Regions from separate parts of the Mesorhizobium sp. M1050 genome, predicted to be linked through region 1. Evidence: riboswitches for the same ligand, from Rfam matches in the RefSeq annotation. Region 1 holds a riboswitch; each other region holds the start of a gene.
What was found. Region 1 has a riboswitch for cobalamin ahead of NKH57_RS07255 (CbtB domain-containing protein). Riboswitches for the same ligand answer to the same signal wherever they lie in the genome.
Positions count from the first base shown of each region.

Region 2: linked by a shared signal. The riboswitch ahead of bluB (5,6-dimethylbenzimidazole synthase) and the one ahead of NKH57_RS07255 (CbtB domain-containing protein) in region 1 are both predicted to bind cobalamin.
Region 3: linked by a shared signal. The riboswitch ahead of metE (5-methyltetrahydropteroyltriglutamate--homocysteine S-methyltransferase) and the one ahead of NKH57_RS07255 (CbtB domain-containing protein) in region 1 are both predicted to bind cobalamin.
Region 4: linked by a shared signal. The riboswitch ahead of NKH57_RS15220 (aromatic ring-hydroxylating oxygenase subunit alpha) and the one ahead of NKH57_RS07255 (CbtB domain-containing protein) in region 1 are both predicted to bind cobalamin.

Region 1 is NZ_JAMYMV010000008.1:77,382-83,279, forward strand. Features, by position in the region: gene NKH57_RS07235 (ROK family protein) at 1-505, shown strand, start outside; gene NKH57_RS07240 (methyltransferase family protein) at 544-1,020, opposite strand; gene NKH57_RS07245 (heparan-alpha-glucosaminide N-acetyltransferase) at 1,017-2,015, opposite strand; gene NKH57_RS07250 (MFS transporter) at 2,240-3,439, shown strand; cobalamin riboswitch at 3,565-3,761, shown strand; gene NKH57_RS07255 (CbtB domain-containing protein) at 3,798-3,977, shown strand; gene NKH57_RS07260 (CbtA family protein) at 3,993-4,760, shown strand; gene NKH57_RS07265 (bifunctional adenosylcobinamide kinase/adenosylcobinamide-phosphate guanylyltransferase) at 4,899-5,330, shown strand; gene cobO (cob(I)yrinic acid a,c-diamide adenosyltransferase) at 5,332-5,898, shown strand, end outside.
Region 2 is NZ_JAMYMV010000014.1:20,555-26,452, reverse strand. Features, by position in the region: gene NKH57_RS10990 (pirin family protein) at 1-229, opposite strand, end outside; gene NKH57_RS10985 (DUF2277 domain-containing protein) at 267-533, opposite strand; gene NKH57_RS10980 (exodeoxyribonuclease VII small subunit) at 632-883, opposite strand; gene NKH57_RS10975 (histone deacetylase family protein) at 887-1,813, opposite strand; cobalamin riboswitch at 1,935-2,114, shown strand; gene bluB (5,6-dimethylbenzimidazole synthase) at 2,163-2,909, shown strand; gene NKH57_RS10965 (hypothetical protein) at 2,910-3,893, opposite strand; gene NKH57_RS10960 (TetR/AcrR family transcriptional regulator) at 3,988-4,596, opposite strand; gene NKH57_RS10955 (MFS transporter) at 4,718-5,898, shown strand, end outside.
Region 3 is NZ_JAMYMV010000094.1:8,017-13,914, reverse strand. Features, by position in the region: gene NKH57_RS30540 (LysE family translocator) at 1-440, opposite strand, end outside; gene NKH57_RS30535 (dihydrodipicolinate synthase family protein) at 451-1,362, opposite strand; cobalamin riboswitch at 1,938-2,138, shown strand; gene metE (5-methyltetrahydropteroyltriglutamate--homocysteine S-methyltransferase) at 2,234-4,579, shown strand; gene NKH57_RS30525 (helix-turn-helix domain-containing protein) at 5,012-5,758, shown strand.
Region 4 is NZ_JAMYMV010000023.1:51,936-57,833, forward strand. Features, by position in the region: gene bglA (beta-galactosidase BglA) at 1-784, shown strand, start outside; gene NKH57_RS15200 (ABC transporter ATP-binding protein) at 809-1,921, shown strand; gene NKH57_RS15205 (DUF680 domain-containing protein) at 2,005-2,241, opposite strand; gene NKH57_RS15210 (DUF680 domain-containing protein) at 2,322-2,531, opposite strand; gene NKH57_RS15215 (DUF680 domain-containing protein) at 2,602-2,799, opposite strand; cobalamin riboswitch at 3,309-3,510, shown strand; gene NKH57_RS15220 (aromatic ring-hydroxylating oxygenase subunit alpha) at 3,626-4,873, shown strand; gene NKH57_RS15225 (FAD-binding oxidoreductase) at 4,920-5,898, shown strand, end outside.

The DNA.
Region 1 (5,898 bases):
CGATGGTTCGGTCCATCACGGCGCGAACGGGGCCGCGGGCAAGATCGGGCACTCCATCTACGATCCAAACGGGCCGCAATGCGAGTGTGGCCGCCGCGGATGCCTTCAGACGTTCTTCTCCGAACCAGCATTGGTTAAGCGGTGGCGTGAGACGAAGGGCCTCTCAGCCGACGTTGACCGCTACGACATGGTCAGAGCGGCCAAGACCGGTGACGAGGTGGCCGTGAATTTGCTGCGCGAAGCAGGCGAAGGCATCGGAAGGTTTCTGGGCAGCTTCTGCAACATCATCGATCCGGAGGTGATTGTCGGCGGCGGCGAAGCGGTGAGCTTCGGCGACTACCTCTTCGAGCCCATGCGCGACGCGCTACGGCGTTACGCAATGTGGACTCCACCGCCGATCACGCCGGACTGGGCAGACGATTCATGGGCGCGGGGCGCCGCCGCGCTCGCTACCCAGCGGCTGTTTGATTTCGAAAGCAGGCCTGGAGAAGTCGCGGCCGTATAGGCAATATCTCGAACTCGGACGCCCGCGGTGAGGCTTGCTCAAATCCAGCGCCGCACGCGTTTGGCGTAGTCGCGGTATTTCTTGCCGAACTTCGCCGCCAGAACCTTTTCCTCGCTCTCGATCGCCATCTTCTGCGTGGCGAAGGCCGCGATGAGCGCCATCGGCAGGAACCAGACTATCCCTGAGACAAAGGCGACGCCGATCAACAGCAGTGTGTTGGCCAGATAGATCGGATTGCGGGTGATGCCGAAGGGACCCGACGTGACGAGGTGGTCAGGCACCGCGTTCGGGTTGAGCGTTGTCTTGGCCCGGATCATGGTGCGGATCGCGGTGAACCAGAGTGCTGCGACGCCGAACAGCGCCACCCAGCCGGCGGCGAACAGAATATCGCCCAAGAGGTCGCCGATCCAGGGCAGGGGATAGAGCAGGCCCAGCGCGATGCTGATGGCGATGGCGGCGGTGTAGATCAGCGGCGGCCACGGGATGAGCCCCGGCTTCGGCTGGTTCTCGGTCATTTGACCCCTTCCTCCATCAACTTGCTGTCGGTGTTGGCGGTACACATGCCGGCAAGGTCGGACAAGTGTGATTTCCATTCCGCAGTCTGATCGTTGTTGTAGAGCCGATCAAGCGTCGCCTCGCCCTCGAGCGTATCGAGCATGCAGACACAGTAGCTGGAACAGAACTCGGTGTCGCGCGACTGCTCGCAGGACAGCTGGCAGGTTTTGAGGAAATTCACCTGCGGGGTTTCGACCTGCGCCGGCATGATCTGCGAGAACAGCCAAACGCAGCCGATCAGCAATGGCTGGTGGATCAGGTAGAAGGCCAGGCTGTGCCGGCCGATGAAGACCAGCGGGTTGGCCCAGCGCCCGGCCTTGAGGTTCGCCAGCCACGTCAAGATACCCGCGCCCGCGGCAAGCCTGGTGGAGCCTATACCCAGAAGCACGGCGCCGAACCATGGGAACAGTGGAACGTAGTCGTTGGAACGCGGATTGACCGCCGACAGGCCGACCCACCACAGCCATGGATGGTCGAAGGCCTCGAAGCGCAAATAGACCGGCGCCGCGATGACCAGCGCGGCAACCACCATGGTCAGTAAAGCCGGCAGGCGAAGAAACAGCAGGCCGAGCAGGCTGGCCAGCGCGATCTCGTGCAATATGCCGAAGAAGATGAAGCCGTCCGGGGTGGCGATGCGGGTGACGATCGAAATCGCGATCGCGGCTCCCGCGACCATGGCGAAACGCTTCCAGAAGCCGTTCCAGCGGATTTTCTTGCCATGGGCGAGGTACAGGCTGACGCCGACCAGGAACAGGAAGGTCGAGGCGATGCAGCGCGCGTAGATCTTCCACCAGCCGAAGGCGGTCAGGCCGGGATCGGTGTAGCCGAAGAATTCCAGATCCCAGGTGAAATGGTAGCTCGCCATGGCGATCAGCGCGATGCCGCGCACGATGTCGATGGCGACGATGCGCCTTGGTCGATCCTGAACGGGTGCGGTCGGCGTTTGGATGCTCATGGTCTCGCATTCTGATTCAGCCCCGCAAAACGACTATCACGGTTGCACCGAACAAAAGAAGGCCGGGAATTTTGCCGAGGACGCCGGATCAGGCGCCGCTTTAGGCCAGTGCCGGGAAGCCTTTGGCCGACTTCGTTTTTTGCCGGGTACGCGTCGGTTTCCTCTTATTGGCGCCGGCATCGCCACGGCAGATTTGGTCCGATAGATTCTGCTTTGGGGAAGCAATGTCCACCCATGTGCGCCATCCGATCTGGCTTCCGGCCCTAAAGGCCGCGGACGCGCGCACCTTCGCCTCGCTCTATGCGGTCGAATCCTTCGCCCGCGCCACGGTGTCGAGCGTCATCCCGATCCAGGCCTATGAGATCCTGCACAACGAGCAGATCGTCTCGATCCTCTACACCGTCGTGGCGATGCTCGGCCTGTCGGTGACGCTCTTCATGCCAATGCTGATCCGCCGCTTTGCCCGGCGCTGGGTCTACACCGCTGGCGCCTGCCTGCTTGCCATCGGCTCGCTGTTCTTCGTCACCCATACGCTTGCCGGGCAACTGGCCGGCATGCTGTGCCGCGTGATGGGCGCCAGCGCGCTGTCGATCACGCTCAACCTCTACATCATGGACCATATCCGCAAGACCGATTTCATGCAGGCCGAATCGCTGCGCATGGCGTGGTCGATGTTGGCGTGGACCGGCGGGCCGACGCTCGGCATCTTCCTCTACACGCACTTCGGCATCTATGCCGCGCATGGCGCCGTGGCGATCTTCGCCCTGGCCTTGCTGGCGCTGTTCTGGACTTACCGGCTCGGCGACAACCCGTCGATTCGCCCAGGCCAGACGCGCCCGGTCAATCCGCTCGCCAATATCGGCCGCTTCGTCGCGCAGCCCAGGCTCAGACTGGCCTGGCTGATCGCTTTCGGCCGCTCCTGCTTCTGGACGACTTTCTTCGTCTATGGGCCGCTGTTCATGGTCATCACCGGCGAAGGCAAGCTGGCCGGCGGGCTGCTGGTTTCGGCCGGCAACGCGCTGCTGTTCATGGCCATCTTCTGGGGCAAGGCGGGAAAGCGTTTTGGCGGCCGCAGGACGATGACATTTGCCTATTTCGCCATGTCGGCCATGCTGCTGGCGGCAGGCTTCGTCGGCGAGACCGTGCCGCTGCTCACCGGCGCCTTCCTGCTTGGCGGCGCCTTCTTCACCATCGCGCTCGACGCACTCGGCTCGACCGCCTTCATGCGCTCGGTGCGCTCCTATGAAAGATCGCAGATGGCGGCGGTCTACCGGACCTATCTCGACTTTTCCGAACTGACGCCGCCGCTGGTCTATTCGGTGGTGCTGGCGTTTTTCGGCCTAGGCTCGGTGTTCGTCACGCTGGGCCTGCTGGCTGCGGTCTGCGGCTTCGTGACGTGGCGCTATCTGCCGAAATCGCTTTGATCTTCAGGGCTTTGGTGGAAGTGCCGCATGCCAAGGTGCCTGCGGCAGCGGAGGCCCTCACTGGCACGACGCATTCGCGATGGTTGCCGCCGGAATTTGGTTTGCTGGAGGCGACGATTCTGCCTATAGTCGGCAATGTCGTCGGTTCCATTTTGGAGCCAAGAGGGAATGCGGTGAGGGCGAGTTTCGCCCAATGCCGTGGCTGCCCCCGCAACTGTGTGCGGTAGTCCTCTCCATATGCCACTGAAGATTTCTTCTTCGGGAAGGTGGGGAAGGGCGCTGATCCGCGAGCCAGGAGACCTGCCGGCGACAGGAAACTGACTTCGATGCCCTCGGGTGGAGGGCGAAAGGACAAGACATGACTACTGCTTCCGTCTCCCTCGGCGCCTCCGTCTCCTCGCAGTCGCGCTTCATGCAGCTCGCGCTTGCTGCGCTGCTCGGCGTTTTCGTGATGGGCTTTGTCGGCTTCTCGCATATCGATGCGGTCCACAATGCGGCTCACGACTATCGCCACTCGATGGCGTTTCCCTGCCACTGACGAGGATCTGACATCATGAACCTGTTTCGCAACGTCGTGTTCATTGCGGCGATCGCAGGGCTCGTGGCCGGTGTCGTTCTCGCCTGCATGCAGGCCTACGCCACCGTGCCGCTGATCCTGAAGGCGGAAGTCTACGAACAGGCCGGCGGCGGGCATCACCATGACCATGCCGTTCCGGCCCCAACGGATAGCAATGCCATGAGCACAGCCGCTCCGGCAGCGGAAGCCGCCCCGGCCGCCGAAGACGAGGGTTGGGCGCCGGCAGACGGTTTCGAACGTTTCGCCTTCAGCGTGCTTGCCAACATCGTCACCGGCATCGGCTTCGCCTTGATCCTGGTCGCGGTTTCCGAATTCGCCGGCGGCATCGGTGGCTGGCGCCAGGGCGTCTTCTGGGGGCTGGCCGGCTTTGCCGTGTTCACGCTGGCGCCGGGCCTAGGCCTGCCGCCGGAACTGCCGGCCATGCCAGCGGCCGATCTGACCGAGCGCCAGATCTGGTGGTGGGCGACCGTAGCGATGACCGCGGCCGGGCTCGGCCTGATCGCCTTCCGCAAGTCGCTGCCGCTGGCGATCCTGGCTGTGGCCTTGATCGTCGCTCCGCACATCGTCGGCGCGCCGCAGCCCGGCAGTTACGAGACGGCGATCCCCGAAGGCCTGCACCACCAGTTCGTGGTGGCGGTGACAGTGACCAATCTGGTGTTCTGGCTGGTGCTCGGCGCGGTCGTCGGCGTGGTCCGCAGCCGCTTCACCGGCACCGCGACCAGCCTGCGCGACAGCTTTGCCTGACAGCAAGGCACTGACCTTCATCATCGGCGGTGGGGGGGCGGGGGGCGCCGGGCCCCCACCCCCCCCCCCCCCCCCCCCTGCCGCCCGCCCGCGCCCCCCCCCCCCCCCCCCCCCCACGCCGAAACCCTGGCGACGGCCTTGCCCTCGCCATGGGCCTATATCGCCACGGCGCAAGCCTATGATGACGAGATGAGTGAGCGCATCGCTTTGCACCGGTCGCGGCGCGGCGAAGGCTGGACGACCATCGACGCACCGCTCGATCTTGCCGGCGCGCTCGCGGCGTTGCCCGACAACCAGCCGGTGCTTGTCGACTGCCTGACATTGTGGCTGACCAATCATATGTTGGCCGAACATGATCTCGAGCTGGAATGCCGGCGACTGGCGGAGGTGCTGTCGCGGCCGCGCGGGCCCTGGTTCGTGGTGTCCAATGAAGTCGGGCAAGGCATCGTGCCTGACAACGCACTGGCGCGCCGGTTTCGGGATGCCGGCGGCCGGCTCAACCAGCAGATCGCTGCCGTCGCCGACACAGTGCTGCTGATGGTGGCGGGACTTCCGCTGAAGGTGAAATGACATGACCGACGTCGACAATAAGGACGAAGAACGCCACCGCGCCAAGATGGCCAAGCGCAAGGCGGTGCAGGATGCCGAGGTGGCGAGCAAGACGGTCGAGAAGGGGCTGCTGATCGTCAACACCGGGCCGGGCAAGGGTAAGACGACGGCCGCCTTCGGTCTCGCGCTGCGGATGCTCGGCTACGGCAAGCGCGTCGGCGTCGTCCAGTTCATCAAGGGCAAATGGCATACCGGCGAGAAAGACGCCTTCGCCGCCTTCGGCGACCGCGTCATCTGGCACGCGATGGGCGAGGGGTTCACCTGGGAAACGCAGGATCTGAAGCGTGACATCGCCGCGGCCGAAGCGGCGTGGGCCAAGGTGCTCGAGCTGATGGCCGACCCGTCGATCAGCCTGCTGGTGCTCGACGAGTTGAACATCGCGCTGCGCTACGACTATCTTGATCTCGACAAGGTGGTTGCGGCGCTGAAAGCCCGGCGCGAGGGCCTGCACGTCGTCGTCACCGGCCGCAACGCCAAGCCGGCGCTGATCGAGGCTGCTGACCTCGTCACCGAGATGGGCGTGACCAAG
Region 2 (5,898 bases), on a different contig from region 1:
CGATATGCGGATGCGGGCGTACGTCGAGCGCCTGGCCGGCGCGCAGGATAGCCGGGCCCATGCGGTCGAAGAAGATGAACGGGCCGACCAACCGCCTCTTGGCGGTCGGCAAGGCGCGGCGAACCTGGAAACCGCCAATATCCTTGGCGTTGGGGATGACCATCAGTTCGATCTGGTCGCTGGCGAAGGCGTCGCCGGCCTCTGGGTCTTTCCCCGGGAAGAAGCTCATGCACTCTCCTTGTCAGCGCCAGAGGCAGCTGGACGCTTCAGGCAAACCGGATCGCCGATTTCGCCCTTAGTTTGGCCGCCACTTCCTCGCGATTGCGAGGATGCTGATGAGTTTCGAGTGAATCGAGCAGTTCGCGCGCCGATGCCGCGATGGCTTCGACCGCGTGGTCGAAGGCATGCTGGTTCTGCTTCGAAGGCCGCGTCGTTCCGCTCAGCTTGCGGACAAACTGAAGTGCCGCGTCGCGAACTTCGTCGTTGGTCGCGGGCGGATCAAAATTGAACAGGGTCTTGATGTTTCTGCACATCGTTTCCGTATCTCCTCTTGTCCCGAGCTGTTTCAATCAAGACGAACTCTATGTTCAATCATGATCGTGTCCAAAAATCGGTGAGACGGCTGGGTGCCTCAGTCCGCGTCGAGCGGCTCTGTTCCAACCGGCTTGCCGTCACGCGACAGCCTGATCTTCTCGACCTTGTCCTCGGCGGCCTTCAGCAGCCGGTCGCAATGCGCCTTCAATGCCTCGCCGCGTTCATAGATCTTGATCGACTGGTCGAGCGGCACGTCGCCACGCTCAAGATCATCGACGATCTTTTCCAGCGCATCGAGTGCCTGTTCGAAGCTCATCGCCTTGACATCGTCGTTGATCTCACCAGCCATCATTCATCCTTTCATCAGTCGCCCGACATGGGCGGCGACCGAAAATGCCAATCCCTGCAGATCGTAGCCACCCTCGAGCAGGCTGACGAGCCGGTCGCCGCTGTGACGCGCGGCGCGCTGCATCAGCTGGCCGGTCGCCCAGTCGAAATCGTCCTCGGTCAGGTTGATCTCGGCCAGCGGATCGCGGTGATGTGCGTCGAACCCGGCCGAAATGATGATCAGGTCGGGCGCGAAATTGTCGAGCGCCGGCAGCACGCGCGACAGGAAGGCATCGCGAAACACCTCGCTGCCGGTCTGCGGCGCCAGCGGTACGTTGACAATGTTGCCGGCACCGGTTTCGTTCTTGGCGCCAGTGCCGGGATAGAGCGGCATCTGGTGCGTCGAGCAATAGAGCACCGACGGATCGTCCCAGAAAATATCCTGCGTGCCGTTGCCGTGATGCACGTCCCAGTCGACGACGGCAACACGCTCGATACCATGCTTCTTCTGCGCATAACGCGCCGCGATCGCCGCCGTATTGAACAGACAAAAACCCATCGCCGTGGTTTTTTCGGCATGGTGGCCGGGCGGCCGCGCCGCGACGAAGACATTGTCGGCGCGGCCTGCAAAGACGTCGTCGACGGCGGCGTTGGCCGCACCGATTGCGGTGATCGCCGCCTGCCAGCTCTTCGGGCTGGCCGTGGTGTCGGCGTCGATGCGGGCGATTCCCTCGTCAGGAATGGCGGCGCGCACGCGGGCGACGAAATCGGCGGGATGAGCATAGAGGATGGTGGCCTCGTCGCCTTCCGGCGCCTGGATACGATCGAGCGCGGCAAAAGCCTCGTCGTCCAGCACGCGCTCGATGGCGCGCAAGCGGTCCGGCCGCTCGGGATGGCCGGGCGGCGTGAGGTGCTCAAGGAAGATCGGATGGGTATAGAGACGGGTAGCCATCGTCCTAATCTAGTGACCCGGATCGACAAAGGCCATGCACGGGCGGCCGATGACTGGGGAAAATCGCGCCTGCGTCCATTCGCGTCGCTGCAGGCATTGGCGTCGTCCGCGCTTCGGCGTAAGGTCCGTGGCACTGCCTGGTGCCCGCCGCAAGCGGGAGAATCGGGAACACGGTTGAATTCCGTGGCGTGCCCAACGCTGTAAGGGGGACCGCGCCGGTATATGCCACTGTCGATGACGGGAAGGCACCGGACGCGGGTTGATCCCGAGCCAGAAGACCGGCCTGGCAGGCATCGTCATCCGCATGGTCAGGCGGTTGGCATCGATTGCAATCGCAAGGGGACAAGCGATGCCTGAACACACGACCGCTGCTGTTGGCGATGGATTTGACCGGAATGCACGCGATGCGGTGTATCGCGCCATGTTCACGCGGCGCGACGTCCGCAGCCATTTCCTGCCCACCGCGCTCGACGATGAGGTGCTGGCGCGGTTGCTGCTTGCCGCTCATCACGCGCCGTCGGTCGGCTTCATGCAGCCTTGGAATTTTATCGTCATTCGCGATGCCGAACGACGGGAAAAGGTGCGCGACCTGTTCCTGGCGGCGCGCCAGCAGGAACTGCCGGCCATTGCGGAAGAGCGGCAGGCGCTCTACCGCAAACTCAAGCTGGAAGGCATTTGCGAAAGCGCGCTCAACATCTGCATCACCTGCGATCGCGAGCGTTCGAAGGGTTCGCCACTGGGACGCTCGCACAATCCGGAGATGGACCTCTACAGCACGGTCTGCGCGGTGCAGAATTTCTGGCTGGCGGCGCGCGCCGAAGGCGTCGGTGTCGGCTGGGTCAGCATCATCGAGGCGCAAGCGTTGAAAGGCCTGCTTTCAATTCCGGAGCATGTGACCCCGGTCGCCTATCTCTGCGTCGGCCGCGTCTCGGAGTTCGCGCCAAAACCTGACCTTGAAACGCATGGCTGGGGACGGCGGCTGCCGCTGCCGGAACTGATCATGAGCGAGACGTTTTCCGGGCAAGGTGAAGTGCTGCTCAAATCGACCGTGGCGCGCCTCAACACCGTTTCTGCCGCGCCGTCGAGCCCTCGCTGATCAGGGTGTCGCGCCGGCCGGTCCCCAGGGCGAGCCGCCAAAGGAGGCCAGCGCCTTGTCCTTGAGTTCCCTGAACTTCGACGACGCCTCCGCCAGCCGGGTGTCCCAGGCCGGATCTGGCACCTGGCCCGCGATGGTCTTGAAATAGACCTGCATCAGGCAAGCGATGGCGAAGGGCTCGATGAACGCCGCCTTGAAGGCCCAGGCGAAGACGATGGCTAGCACGAAGGCCCAGCCCGCCAATTGCCCTGGCATCAGGAAAAGAATGGCGGCGGCCGGCGCCAGCATCAGCAGGAAGATAACGAAGGATACGCCCCACATGATGACCGCCAGCCAGACGGCGTTCTTGACCATCACCTTGCCGTTCTGGGCATAGAGCACGACGCCTTGGCGCGCCGTCTCGAACGGCGAGGACGAATTGATGCGAATGTTGTAGCCGAGGATGATCTCGTCGACATAGGTCAGCGACAGGCGGATCACCGTGTTGATGAAGGAGACCAGACCGCTCAAACCCGGGATCGGCAGGAAGGCGGCGATGCCGCCGAGCAGGCCGGTGATGGCCCGGATGGCGCCCTTGACCAGCTGATCGACGACGAAAAGGATGTTGGCCTCGGCAAAACGCTGGGTGACGATATCCTTGGCGTAGGCGATCTGGTCCTGGCCGCCGGGAATGTCACGGCCGTCGATCAGATGGACCATCACGGCGATGTGGCCGGCCTTGACGACATAGAGGATGTATTCGCGGATCCAGTAGACGGCGATCGAGACGATGCCGAAACCGACCACCCCGCCCCACAAGGCAAAGGACATCGGCCCGTCGGGATCGGTGGAGATGTGGCCGACGCCATAGCCGACGGAGGCGCCCGTGCCGGTCGCCATGATGTAGGCCAGTGTGATGCCGAAATAGACGATCATGCGAAAGACAATGAACGGCCAGGTCCGCATCATGATGGACACCGACCTGCCGATATCGAAATCCCACATGCCCCGAATCTCCCCCTCAGAGGTGGTGAAAGAGGATGGACCCAACCCGGCGATTGTCAATTGCCGGCCGCGGCGCCGGGCCACCGATGGGATTTCAGTTCGGTTGCGAACCTGGCCTTTTGAGTAGGCCTTCGAGCAGTTGCTTGAACGCCACCACCACCTTCTTCGACGTCGCTTCGGGGTCGTTCGAATTGGCGATCCGTTGCGCCGCCTGGCTGCTCGCCCCATTGATCAGCCGCGAGGCAGTTTCGGGGTCGAGGCTGGAGACTACGACCCCCTCCTCCTGAAGCGCCGTCAGATGGCCGGTCATTGAAGCGATGCACGCATTGGCGTTCGGCCATTGTGCCGGATCCCCCAGAACGGCCGGGCCATCCCGGAACATGATGCGCTGGATTTCCGGCTCCAATGCCATCTCAATATAGGTCGTGCATTCGTCGACAAAATGCTGCCAGCGGGTCGGCGCTCTCGACGCGACCTCATCGATGCGTGCCGCCATCTCGCCGTCGATTTCGGTGATGACCGCCTGCAGCAGGCCCTTCTTGTCGCCGAAATGATGATAGAGCGCGCCGCGAGTCAGCCCGGCCGATGCGGTGAAATCATCCATCGAGGCTTCGGCATAGCCGATCGTGCCGAAAGCATGGCGGGCTGCCGCGATCAGCTTGGCACGCGTCTCGGCAATCATCTCCTTGCGGGGTTTGTGCATGGCTCCTGGCCCTATCCACATACGAACCGTATGCCAATTGACATACGCGGCGTATGCTCTATTTAACATTCATACGCATCGTATGTAATTGTCGAATCGTGCTTTGTCGAGGAACCAACCCATGCAAAATCCCTATTCGGAGATCTTTCGTGCCCCCGGAACCAAGGGCTTTGCCGCCGCAGGCTTCATAGCGCGCCTGCCGATCGCCATGGCGCCAATCGGTATCGTGGCAATGCTGTCGCAGACGCGCGGCGAATATTGGCTGGCCGGCGCCGTCGCCGCGACATTCGCGCTCGCCAACGCTTTCCTGGCGCCGCAGATATCGAGACTGGTGGATCGCCTTGGCCAGACGCGGATCGTAGTGCCCACCACCATCATTTCGGTGCTGGCTTTCGTCGTATTGGTTGCGGCCGCCAACCAAGACTGGCCGGTGTGGATGCTGTTCGTGTCGGCACTGCTGGCGGCGGCGATGCCAAGCATCCCGGCAATGGTGCGCGCGCGCTGGACCGAGATTTTTCGCGGGCGGCCTCAGATGAACACCGCGTTCGCCTTCGAGTCGGCGGCCGACGAACTGGTCTACATAGCCGGGGCATCGCTGTCGGTGGGCTTGAGTGCCGCGCTGTTCCCGGAAGCGGGCATGGTGGCGAGCACGTTATTTCTCGTATTCGGATCGATAGCCTTCATTCTGCAACGCTCGACCGAGCCGCAAGTGCGACCGGTGGAACAGGGCTCTGGCGGCTCCGCAATCCGCCTGCGACCGGTTCAGATCATCACCTTCGCCCTGATCTTCGTCGGCGCAACCTTCGCGACGACGGAAGTGAGTACCGTCGCGATCACCAAAGAGCTGGGGCAACCGGCGGCCGCGAGCTTGGTCATCGGCGTCTATGCGCTCGGGTCGTTCGTGCTTGGCATCATCGTCGGGGCACTCAACGTAAAAACGCCGCTGCAACGCCAGTTGGCCATCGCAGTCGCCCTCGTCGCGCTTGGCACGCTGCTGCCGCTTACCGCCGACACGGTGCCTCTGCTGGCATTGACCGTGTTCATCAGCGGCGTTGCGATCTCGCCGACCTTCATAACCGCCTTCGGCCTGATTGAACGACACGTGCCGGAGGCAATGCTGACCGAAGGCATCACCTGGGTGATGACCGGGATCGGCATCGGCATGGCGCTTGGTTCCTTCGCCGCCGGTGCGGTGGTGGACGCATTCGGCGCCCAGAACGGGTTCTGGGTCTCGGTTGCCTCAGGCACAGTCGCGCTGGCCACGGTGCTGCTTGGCCAGCGCAGGCTTGCCACTCAGGAATG
Region 3 (5,898 bases), on a different contig from region 1:
AACCCGAGAGAAATTGTTGCAATCCAGCCCATGATGGCCTTCGGATTGGCGATATGCAGGGCGATCCCGCGCCGATAGATCTTGCCCAACTCCGTGCGGGACAGCGCCGCCTCCGGCGTTGCAGAAAGGTCTTTCCCGGCAAGCGCGGAGCCGGCAAACCGTGCACTGAGATAGAGCAGATAGCAGCCTCCGATGAACTGGATGACATTGAGAGCACTCGGCCAGGCTTTCAATACCGTTGCAACGCCGGTCGAGGCGAGCACTGCCCACATCCAGGAGACAGAGACGACGCCGGCAGCCAGTGCAAGCGCTGCGACACGGCCCCGGCTCATGGCAGTATTCATGATGGCAAGATTGCTCGGCCCTGGACTGGATGCGGCCAGAATGTAGGCCGAGAACGCCATTATCAGGGGAGTGCCCACCGAGGGATCGATGATCATGGCTATCTGCTCATCTGAATAGGCTGATCACATCGGCTGGAAGCTGCTTTAGCACTGCCAAAACCTCTGACCGCGCGTCCTCGGAAAGTGACCTGATGGGCAGGGAAGGTGAAGCATGGCAGATCTCCAATGCCTCCGCCAAAGCATAGACAACCCGCAGGCTGGAATACCGTTTAAACAGAGCCCAGAGCGGCTCGAGGCTGGCATTGATCCTGCGCGCCTCGGCCGCATCGCCCCTTTGTGCAGCCCTGACGATCTTCAAACAGGCATCGGGAAGAAGTCCGCCAATGACACTGTACCAGGTATCCGCACCTGCAATCATCGCCTCGGTGCACTGCGCGTCTCCACTGTAGCCGATCGAAAAGCCGTCTGGCACCTGTGAGCGCTGGTCCTCCAGATGGCGCTGGGTTTCGGCCGGGCCAAAACCGGGGTTTTTGATGGCGACGATCCCGGGCACCCGAGACAGCCTTTCGACCAAGGCGGATGAGAACCGAAAATGCGTTGTTCCGGGATTGTCATAGATGCAAATCGGCAAACCGGATTCCAATGCGACTGTTTGGAAATGCTCGAACACTTCATCCTCGGTCAGAGGTGCGTACGACACTGCAGACAGCAAGCCGGCTGTCGCACCGATCGCTTTGGCATCCTTGGCATGTTGCACGGCTTCGTCCGTCCTCAGCGCTCCAATCCCGACCAACAAGGGAATATCAGCACCGACTTTATCGATGGCCACCTCAATTGCGCATTGGCGCTGTTGGCGCGACAGGAACATGTAACTGCCCGTGCTTCCCAACAGGCCGATAGAATCGACCTTTGCCTCCATCAAGCGCGCAAGAAGTTTTTCCAATGCGGGCTCATCGATATTACCGCCGCGATCAGCGGGAGTGATGGGAAAAGCGGACAAACCGCGCAGGAAAGTCATTGTGTCTCCAACTCTTTGGCCGTTGAACTGTAAGCCGACGGTCCGGCGTTGATGTCATTTACATTGCCAACTGGCCTTGGATAACTTACCGCCTGAATGAACTTAAAAAGCTTATCGGGACACAGTCGGGCCTTGCTCTTTGGACCGGGGCCCCGGCCAGTGTGGTCTCTTGCCGCCGACCGCAGTTACCACCGATTGCCTAGTCACCAGGGTCGTGCACGACCTGGCGTGCCATTTCCCCCCGCACCATGGTTTGGCGTTCACTTCGAGACAACCGCTTCTGCCATGCACGCATCACTTTCGGCCCACGATTGCATCGTTAAACATCGCCACCAATGCCACCTTCTGCATTCGACGACGTTGTCACTCCCATCCATCTTGTCCGAAATCCTTCATGGATGAACGGTGAGGAATGTCGCAGCCTGACAGGAAACCATTATGAACAATGGTGGCGGGGGTGCTAGCGTCGGCAATGGGCGGACTGAATATTTCAGAATGAAGACAAGGTGTAAAAGAGCGAATACATAACGACATAAACATTTCGTTATGCGATATTGACAAAGTGCGGACCGCTGTGATTGTCTGCGGGTTGTGGTTCTCCGCACGGCGCTGCCGGAGCGGAGCTAAGAGGGAAGCCGGTGCGATGCCGGCGCTGCCCCCGCAACTGTTAGCGGCGAGCCAACCCCACTCATGTCACTGAGGCGAATACCCTCGGGAAGACGGGTAGAGGCTATGACCCCGCGAGCCAGGAGACCTGCCACGGCGAATTACGTCCACGGGCGGGGTGTCTCGGTGGCCGCTGCAACCCGGCGTTGATGCCGGCCTGCTAGCGCCTTCCTTGTCACCGACGCCCCAACCATCGGGGTATGACATGACTGTCTCTCAGCAAATTCCTGTAGCAACGCTCGGCGTGCCGCGCTTCGGTCGTCGGCGAGAACTGAAATTCGCGCTTGAAAGTTACTGGTCCGGAAAATCTTCCGCCGCCGCCCTTCTCAGGACGGCGAAGGCGCTCCGTGCCGCTAGCTGGGAGGAGCAGCACGATCGCGGCGTGTCGAAAATCCCGTCGAACGACTTCTCGCTATACGACCATGTGCTCGACACCGCAGCCATGGTCGGCGCCGTTCCATCCCGTTACGGCTGGAATAGCGGCGAGGTCCCACTTGACATCTACTTCGCAATGGCGCGCGGCAACCAGGGTCAGATGGAGGGTTGTGGACACGCTGGTCACCAGCAGGCGGCTCATGGGCCTGATGTAACCGCGATGGAAATGACCAAGTGGTTTGACACCAACTATCACTACATTGTGCCGGAACTCGACGATGATCAGACGTTCGCCCTCTCGTCAACGAAACCGGTCGATTACTTCCTCGAGGCCAAAGCTCTCGGCATTCACACACGCCCAGTCATCCTTGGACCCATCACCTTCCTCAAGCTGGCGAAATCACCTGCCGAAGGGTTCGGTCCCATCGCGCTCCTATCGCGGCTGCTGCCCGTCTACGAGCAACTTCTGCAGAGGCTGAAGCTGTCGGGAGCCGACTGGCTGCAGATCGATGAGCCAGCGCTTGTCCTCGATCTGAACCCGAACGAACGAGCTGCGTTCGAATTCGCCTATGGACAGCTGTCGAAAGCCGCGCCCGAGCTGAAGATCATGCTGGCTACGTATTTCGGGCCGCTGGGAAACAATCTCGAAACCGCGGTTTCTCTGCCCCTGGCTGGGCTGCATATTGATCTCGTGCGCGCTCCCGAGCAGCTGGAAACGGTGGGTCGGCTCGCTCCGAAGGATCTGGTGCTCTCGCTTGGCTTGATCGATGGCCGCAACGTCTGGCGTGCGAACCTGCCCGCCATTCTCGACCGCATCAAATCGATCGTCGCCGGCTGGCCCTTGGACCGCGTCGAGATCGCGCCTTCTTGCTCGATGCTGCATGTGCCGATCGACCTGCGCATGGAGACGGAACTCGACGCCGACATCAGCTCGTGGCTCGCCTTCGCGGCCCAGAAGACCGACGAATTGGTGTTGCTGGCCCGGGCCCTGTCCCAAGGCAGAGATGCGGTGGCTGGCGCGTTGAAAGCGTCTGCCGAGGCTGCCGCCACGCGCGTGACATCCACGAGGATCCATGACCCGCTTGTTCAGGGGCGGATCGCCAGCATTGACGATAGCATGAAGCGACGAGAGAGCGCTTTTGCCGAGCGCTCCAGAGTCCAAGCCGGCTCACTCGGGCTGCCGCCGTTCCCGACGACGACCATCGGGTCCTTCCCGCAGACGCCGCAGGTACGCAAGGCGCGGGCCGCTCATGCGAAGGGCCAGCTGAGCTATGTCGACTACGAGACGTTCCTGAAGAAGGAGATCGAGGCTGCAATTCGCTGGCAGGAAGAGATCGGGCTGGACGTGCTGGTGCACGGTGAGTTCGAGCGAAACGACATGGTACAGCATTTCGGCGAGCAGTTGTCCGGCTTCGCGCTCACCCAGCATGCCTGGGTACAAAGCTATGGGTCGCGCTACGTGCGTCCCCCCATCATTTTCGGCGACGTATCGAGGCGCAATCCGATGACAGTGCGCTGGTGGCAATTCGCCCAGTCGCTTACGGAAAAGCCTGTTAAGGGAATGCTCACAGGCCCAGTGACCATTCTCAACTGGTCTTTTGTTCGCGACGACGTACCCCGCTCCGAATCCTGCCGCCAGATCGCGCTCGCCATCCGCGACGAAGTGACGGATCTCGAAAGGTCCGGCGCAAGGATAATCCAGATCGATGAGGCCGCGTTTCGCGAAGGATTGCCACTGCGCCAGTCTGACTGGAAAGTCTATCTCGACTGGGCTGTCGAATGCTTCCGGATCGCTTCAACGGGTGTAAATAACGCGACTCAAATCCATACCCACATGTGCTATTCGGAGTTCAACGAGATCATCGACGCGATTCCTGAAATGGATGCGGATGTCATTTCGATTGAGACCTCGCGCTCGAAAATGGAGCTGCTGGACGCCTTCACGAGCTCCAAATATCCGAACGAAATCGGTCCCGGAGTCTATGACATTCACTCACCACGCCTCCCGGGAGTCCGTGAGATTTCGGATCTCGTCATGCTTGCCCGCGAGCGACTGTCGGATGCCCAACTGTGGGTAAACCCGGACTGTGGCCTCAAAACACGTAAATGGGAGGAGGTCCGCCCTGCCCTCATGAACATGGTCGCTGCAGCACGTGCGCTCCGGGAGAAAGCGTAGGCCTGATGCTTCTCCTTCCTCACCATGACGTGAGTTGCCGGCTGCCGCATGTCGGCCGTAAATGTGCCAATACGCGATCACATCCTTTGAAATAAGTCACTCGAGCGAGAATGAGCACTTCCCTTCGGCACGTAATCGCGCAGGAAATATCAATTTGGACGATACGCTTTAATATCGGCTCCTTCGGAACATACAGGCCGCGCCGCTCGGAAAATCGTACATGCGTCTTTCTTAAACTAGACCGCCTGTCGCGTTCGCTCAGGTGGCGACCTGCGCGTCTGTCCGCTTCCCCAGTCGATTAGCGCAGACTACGGGTCGAGGTGGCAGGATTCGGATGTTGCCAGCGTCCCGCCAATTCGGAAAATCGGTAAGGCCTTGACCCTCGCCAGCGCCCGACTTAGCTTCTATAAGCAACTTGCGTAGGGATCTGGTGTGCAGCCCGATGACATCGAACTCATCCTGGACGCGGATATTTCAGAGGATCCATGCCTCCTCTTTGACGTGGTCACGCCCGATGGCGTGCTTCAGCTCTTGGGCAACGTGGAGATGGGCAGTAATCATCTTGTCGTCCGTGACCTGCATATTGGGGGCGATGCCGAGGTCCAGTGGGGATGGTCCAAATTACGCAAGCTCGGTCGAGTGATCGCGGAGAAGCTTAATGTCGGCTACATCGAAATCATGGAGCGGTTCGGACAACGGGTGCGAACCCGGGACGTCGTCCTGGTGTCGTCAGGCTCTCCCGTCCGACTGAGCCTCAGTTTTCTTCACGGCGCGAATACTCCTGAGGCCGCCCGGATTCTCGTCAAGAGACAGTTGCCACTGAGGACGGCCCACGCGATACTCACGGAGATGGTCGATCACGGCAAGGCGTTCGTGACGGTTCCTTGCGTCGACCACCTATTGGCACTGAAGAATGAACTGTCGTCCGCAGGCGTGATCGCGAAGGTTCATGCGCCGCGGCCGATAAGTGTTCGCGAAGTCCGGGATCGCACGAAGCTCTCTCAGGAGGTATTCTCGGTGAGGTATGGCCTCGATCTGGCAACGCTTCGAAACTGGGAGCAAGGTCGCTCGAAACCGGATGTAGCGGCGAATACTCTCCTTTGGACCATCGCCCGGAATCCGGAAGCAGTCGAAGAATCGCTGGACATGGAGGACGGAGTGGCTCCCCCATCGCCCTAAGGGGGGCCGGTCACTCCGGCGCGCGGCTATTCGGCCGCCAGCGCGATGGCTGGCCGCCGCGCGGTATCGACAGCGCGCGAGCGTCATGCGTCAGACACCTTCCTTGGCATGTCGCACGCCAGATCCCACACATGATTCCA
Region 4 (5,898 bases), on a different contig from region 1:
GGCTGCCTACACGGCCGGCGGCAAGCGCGTGCACATGTGCTACTCGTTCGACTTCCTGGCGCCGGAAAAGATCAGTGCGGCCAAGGTCCGCTCGGTGCTGGAATCCTTCGGCAAGGTCGCCAGCGACGGCTGGTCGTGCTGGGCCTTCTCCAACCACGACGTGATGCGCCCGGCCTCGCGCTGGGCGGCTGGCGAAGCCGATCCGACCGCCTACCTCAAGGTCATCTCGGCGCTCTTGATGTCATTGCGCGGTTCGGTCTGCATCTACCAGGGCGAAGAGCTTGGGCTCGCCGAAGCGGAACTGCGCTTCGAGGACTTGCAGGACCCCTACGGCATCCGCTTCTGGCCGGAATTCAAAGGCCGCGATGGCTGCCGCACGCCGATGGTGTGGGACGGCAGCGCCAAGAATGGCGGATTCTCCCCGGCAAAGCCCTGGCTGCCGGTGCCGACCAAGCATCTGTCGCAAGCGGTCAATGTCCAGCAGGGCGACGAGAATTCGCTGCTTGAGCACTATCGTCGCTTTCTCACGTTCCGGCGTGCCCATCCGGCGCTTGTCAAGGGTGACATCACCTTCATCGAAAGCGAGGGCGACACCGTCGCCTTCACCCGCCGCGCAGGCAACGAGCAGATCGTCTGCGTCTTCAATCTGGGAGCCGGGCCAACCAACGTTGACCTTGGCAGCCGATCGCTGCAACCTTTGCCCGGGCACGGATTTTCGGGGCAGGTAAGCAGCGGTTCCATCGAGCTTGGCGGCTACGGCGCCTGGTTCGGGCGCGTCGACTGAATTTCAAATCACTGGAGGAACCCAATGGCCGATGTCACGCTAAGACAAGTGAAGAAGTCCTACGGCAATCTGAACATTCTCCACGGCATCGACCTCGATATCAAGTCGGGCGAATTCATCGTCTTCGTCGGTCCGTCGGGCTGCGGCAAGTCGACATTGCTGAGGTCGATCGCCGGGCTCGAGGAAATCACCTCTGGCGAGCTCAGAATAGCCGGCGAGGTCGTGAACGACGTGCCGCCGTCGAAGCGGGGCATCGCCATGGTGTTCCAGTCCTACGCGCTGTACCCGCACATGACCGTTTACGACAACATGGCGTTCTCGATGAAGATCGGGAAGGAGAACAAGGCCGAGATCGACCGGCGCGTACGCCAGGCGGCGGAAATCCTGCAGTTGACGAAATATCTCGACCGCTTGCCCAAGGCGATGTCGGGCGGACAACGCCAGCGCGTCGCCATCGGCCGCGCCATCGTGCGCAATCCGAAGGTGTTCCTGTTCGACGAGCCGCTGTCGAACCTTGACGCCGCACTTCGCGTCGCCACCCGCATCGAAATCGCCAAGCTCAAGGAATCGATGCCCGCCACGACCATGATCTACGTCACCCATGACCAGGTCGAGGCGATGACGCTGGCCGACCGCATCGTTGTGCTCAAGGAAGGCCATATCGAACAGGTCGGCACGCCTATGGATCTCTACAAGAAGCCCGGCAATCTGTTCGTTGCCCAGTTCATCGGCTCGCCGGCCATGAACATCCTGCCGGCGACCATCGAAAGGACCGGAAACCCGACTGTCGTCAGCCATGTCGGCGGGCGCAAGGCAACCGTGCCGATCACGACCCCTGCTTCGGCAAAGGGCGCCGCGGTGAGCTTTGGCGTGCGGCCGGAGGACCTGATCATTGCCAGCGGTGCGGACTATCTGTTCGAAGGGACGGTCGACTATGTCGAGCAGCTCGGCGAGGTCCAGCTTGTCTATGTCGACATCGGCCGCGCCGATCTGCCGCTGGTGACCAAGCTGCCCGGCAATGTCGAGGTCAAGCGCGGCTCGACATTGCGGCTGAGCGCCAATGGCGAAGACCTGCATATCTTCGACACGGATGGGCGGTCCTTCGCGCTTCACGAAGCAGAGGCTAAGGCGGCCTGAGGTTCCATGATGAGACTGCACGTTGCAAAAACAAGAGCGGCGGGCCCAGCCCGCCGCTCTTGTTTGGAGATCAGCTTCGGCTGTTAGCGGCCGAAGAGATTCCGGTCGCTGCCCTGAGGGGCGGACTTCGGTACGTCGCCCGACGAATTGAGCAGCTTGTAGACCGGCGAACCGGTGTCGCGCACCGAAGACGTCGGCGTGGTGTCGACCTTGGAGGTCGCCAGCTTGTTGATATCGGTGCCACCAACGTTGTCGTTGCGGGCATAGGCGCTGCCGGCGGCAATCAGAAGAGCGGCGGCAGTAAGAACAATCTTTTTCATTTTTGACACTCCGTATTCTCGAATTCGATGCTGCCGATTAACCCGCAGCATCGCTGTCGGATGTTGGTTTTGATCGGATGTTAGTTGTTGCCGAACAGGTTGCGGTCGCTGCCATGGTTGACAGGCGCCTGCGTGGCCGGCTCCGACTTCTTGACGGAAGCCGTGTACGAGCTGTCGACGGCGGTGGTGGCAGGCTGGTTGGCGCCGTTGGAGCCAAAGTTGTCGCTGCCGGCGAAGACACTGCCAGTGACGGCCAGAACGGCGGCGGTAGCAAGAATGATCTTCTTCATCTCAACTCTCCTGAATTTCTGGATTTCGCCAGGATGGCGGGCGAACCCGCCGTCAACTGGGAATTGGTTGTTAGTGGCCGAAGAGGTTACGGTCGCTGCCCTGGGCAGGTGTCTGAGCAGCCGGTTCGGACTTCTTGACCGAAGCGGTGTACGAGCTGTCGACGGCAGTGGCTGTCGGGGCGTTCGAACCATAGTGGTCGCTGCCATTAGCGAAGGCGCTGCCGGAAATGGCCAGAACGGCGGCGGCAGTGAGAATGATCTTTTTCATTTTTTGTACTCCAGTATCTTCTTTTTCGTCCGTCTAGCGGCGTGTCTTGGAAATGAAATCGCGTCGTTCGGACAGCCCCGATGTGGGAGGGCATCCTCGCCTTTTCCAATCACGAAGTTGTTTCGTGTGGACCATGATTCCGCTACTTGAAATTGTGCCAAGGGCTTCTACACGCTACTTATTATTTATCTTTTTCAATGGTTTAAGCAAAACCGTCCGCTGGATCACCAACTGTTGCCAAGGCCCGGCGTTCACAATGTCCTGCACGCACCGTCAACAGAAACGAACCGTTCGGTTCGATTTTAGAATCAGCTAATAGTCACTTTTCGAAACCGTTAGCCTTTTTGGCCGCCGGCAAGGGGTCGGCTTTCGAGGAGATTGCAAGTGGCGATGGCTGCCGAAGAGATAGGATTTCAGCCCGGCAATCGCCAACCCGAACGTTTCGCACGCGTGTCGCGCGGCATGGATACGATGTCGTTTTCATGCCGATGACGCGCCAGCGATCGTGGTTAGATCATGCCATCTCAGGTGCCGCTTCGTGACGACGGGGCGGAGAATTGGGAAGCCGGTCAAAATCCGGCGCTGCCCCCGCAACGGTGGTGGAGTTCAAGTCGCAACGGGAGACCACTGGGCAACTGCCTGGGAAGGTGTCGCGATCGTCCGCAAGGACAACTCCAGAGCCCGGAAACCAGCCCGAGATTTCTAGACTCGACTGATCGCGGTGGGCGATCAAGAGGTGGATAGTGCATGCCCGGCGCCTCGCCGGCCTGCGTCCAATCCTTCCTCCGTCACCACCAGTTCAGTCCTTAGATAACGAGGACAGGACATGGATATTCGCAACGACATGCTGAGGCGCTTGAACAGCCGTCGGCAAGGCTTTTCGCTAGAGCAGCCCTTCTACACCGATCCAGACTACTTCAAGCTGGACATGGAGCTGATCTTGTATCGCGATTGGCTGTTCATCGGCCATGATTGCGAGCTGCCGAAGCCGGGCAGCTACATTACTGTGCAGATCGGCGACTATCCGGTTGTTCTTGTCCGTGACCAGCAAGGCAAGATCAACGCCTTCCACAATTCCTGCCGCCATCGCGGCAGTCGCGTCTGCAACACCGACAAGGGTACTGCGGCAAAGCTCGTCTGCCCCTATCACCAGTGGACCTATGAGCTCGACGGCCGGCTGCTGTTCGCCCGTCAGATGGCCGACGGTTTCGACAAGAGTGAGTTCGGTCTGAAGCCGGTCGCCTGCGAGAGCGTCGGCGGCTATATCTTCATCTGCCTGGCCAAGGAGCCAGCGGATTTCGCGCCGATGCGGGCGATGATCGAACCTTATCTGCTGCCGCACCGGTTGCGGGAAGCAAAGGTCGCCTTCGAGAGCACGATCATCGAGAAGGGCAACTGGAAGTTGGTCTGGGAAAACAACCGCGAGTGCTATCACTGCGTCGCCAATCATCCCGAGTTGTGCAAGACCTTCCCCGAGGCTCCGACCGTGACCGGCGTCAACGGCGCCGACAGCGACCCCGAAATGGTCGCGCATTGGGCCAAATGCGAGGCATCAGGCCTGCCGAGCAAGTTCCGCATCGATCCGGCCGGGCAGTATCGCGCCACCCGCGCGCCGCTGCTGCGCGATGCCGTCAGCTACACCATGAGCGGCAAACTGGCGGTGAAGAAGAACCTCTCCGACGCTGTCTCCGCCGACCGCATCGGCACCTTGATGCACTATCACTATCCGACGACATGGAACCATATCCTCATCGATCACGCGGTGACGTTCCGGGTGGTGCCGATCAGCGCCACGGAAACGGCGGTGACGACGAAATGGCTGGTGCACAAGGACGCGGTCGAGGGCGTCGACTACACCATCGAAGACCTTACCCATGTGTGGACCGAAACCAACGACCAGGACCGCCGCATCGTTGAGGAAAACGCCCTCGGCATCCTGTCGCCCGCCTATGAACCGGGCCCCTATTCGGAGCTGCATGAGGGCGGCGTGATCCAGTTCGTCGAATGGTACGCGTCGTTCATCGGCCCGCGCCTCGCCGAAGGCGGAAGGCCGGCGCTGCGCAGCGTCGCCTAGTTGCATCACATGCACAAGACATGAGGGACAAGAGAGGATGAATGCGATGACGGATCTTGGCCTCTATCGCCATCTCGACCAGATGACGCCCTGGAACGACAGGCTGCAGGTGCTGGAGGTGATCGGCGTCAGCGACGAAGCGCCTGACGTCAAGACCTTCACCTTCCGCTCCGACAACCAGACCTGGTTCCGCTACAAGCCGGGCCAGTTCGTGACGTTGGAACTGCCGACCGCGGACGGGCCGCTGATGCGCACCTATACGCTGTCGTCCTCGCCATCGCGGCCGTTCTCGATCGCAGTGACGGTGAAGGCGCAAGCCGGCAGCACCGGCACGCGATGGATGTTTGACCATCTGACGCCCGGCTCGCACGTCAAGGCCTATGGGCCGACCGGCGATTTTTCGCTGCACAGTCACCCGGCGGCTAAATATCTGTTCATTTCGGCCGGTTCGGGCGTGACGCCGATGATGTCGATGCTGCGCTGGCTGAACGACTGTGCGCCATGGACCGATGTCGGCTTCGTCAATTGCGCGCGCCGCCCGGAAGAGATCATTTTCCGCAAGGAGCTCGAACTGCTCGGCAGCCGTATGCCGGGCTTGTCGCTCGGTTTCATGATCGAGGAGCGTTCGAGCCGAGAGGGCTGGTTCGGCCATATGGGCCGCATCGACGCCATCAGGCTGCCGCTGCTGGCGCCCGATTTCCGCGAGCGCGAAATCTTCTGCTGCGGCCCCGATCCTTTCATGCGCGCCGTGCGCGGCATGCTGGAGGCCACCGGCTTCGACATGACGAAATACCATCAGGAGAGCTTTGCGGCGCCGGCCGTGGAGGAGATCCCGGCGCCGTTCGCTTTGCCGGCGGGAGACGACGCCGTCGCCCCGATCGAAGCCGTGACACCGATCCGATTCTCGCTTTCGGATGTCGATGCCGACTGCGTCGCCGGCCAAACCGTCCTGCAGACCGCGCGGGCCTCAGGCGTGCGGATTCCCGCTGCATGCGAGTTCGGCCTGTGCGGCACCTGCAAGGTGA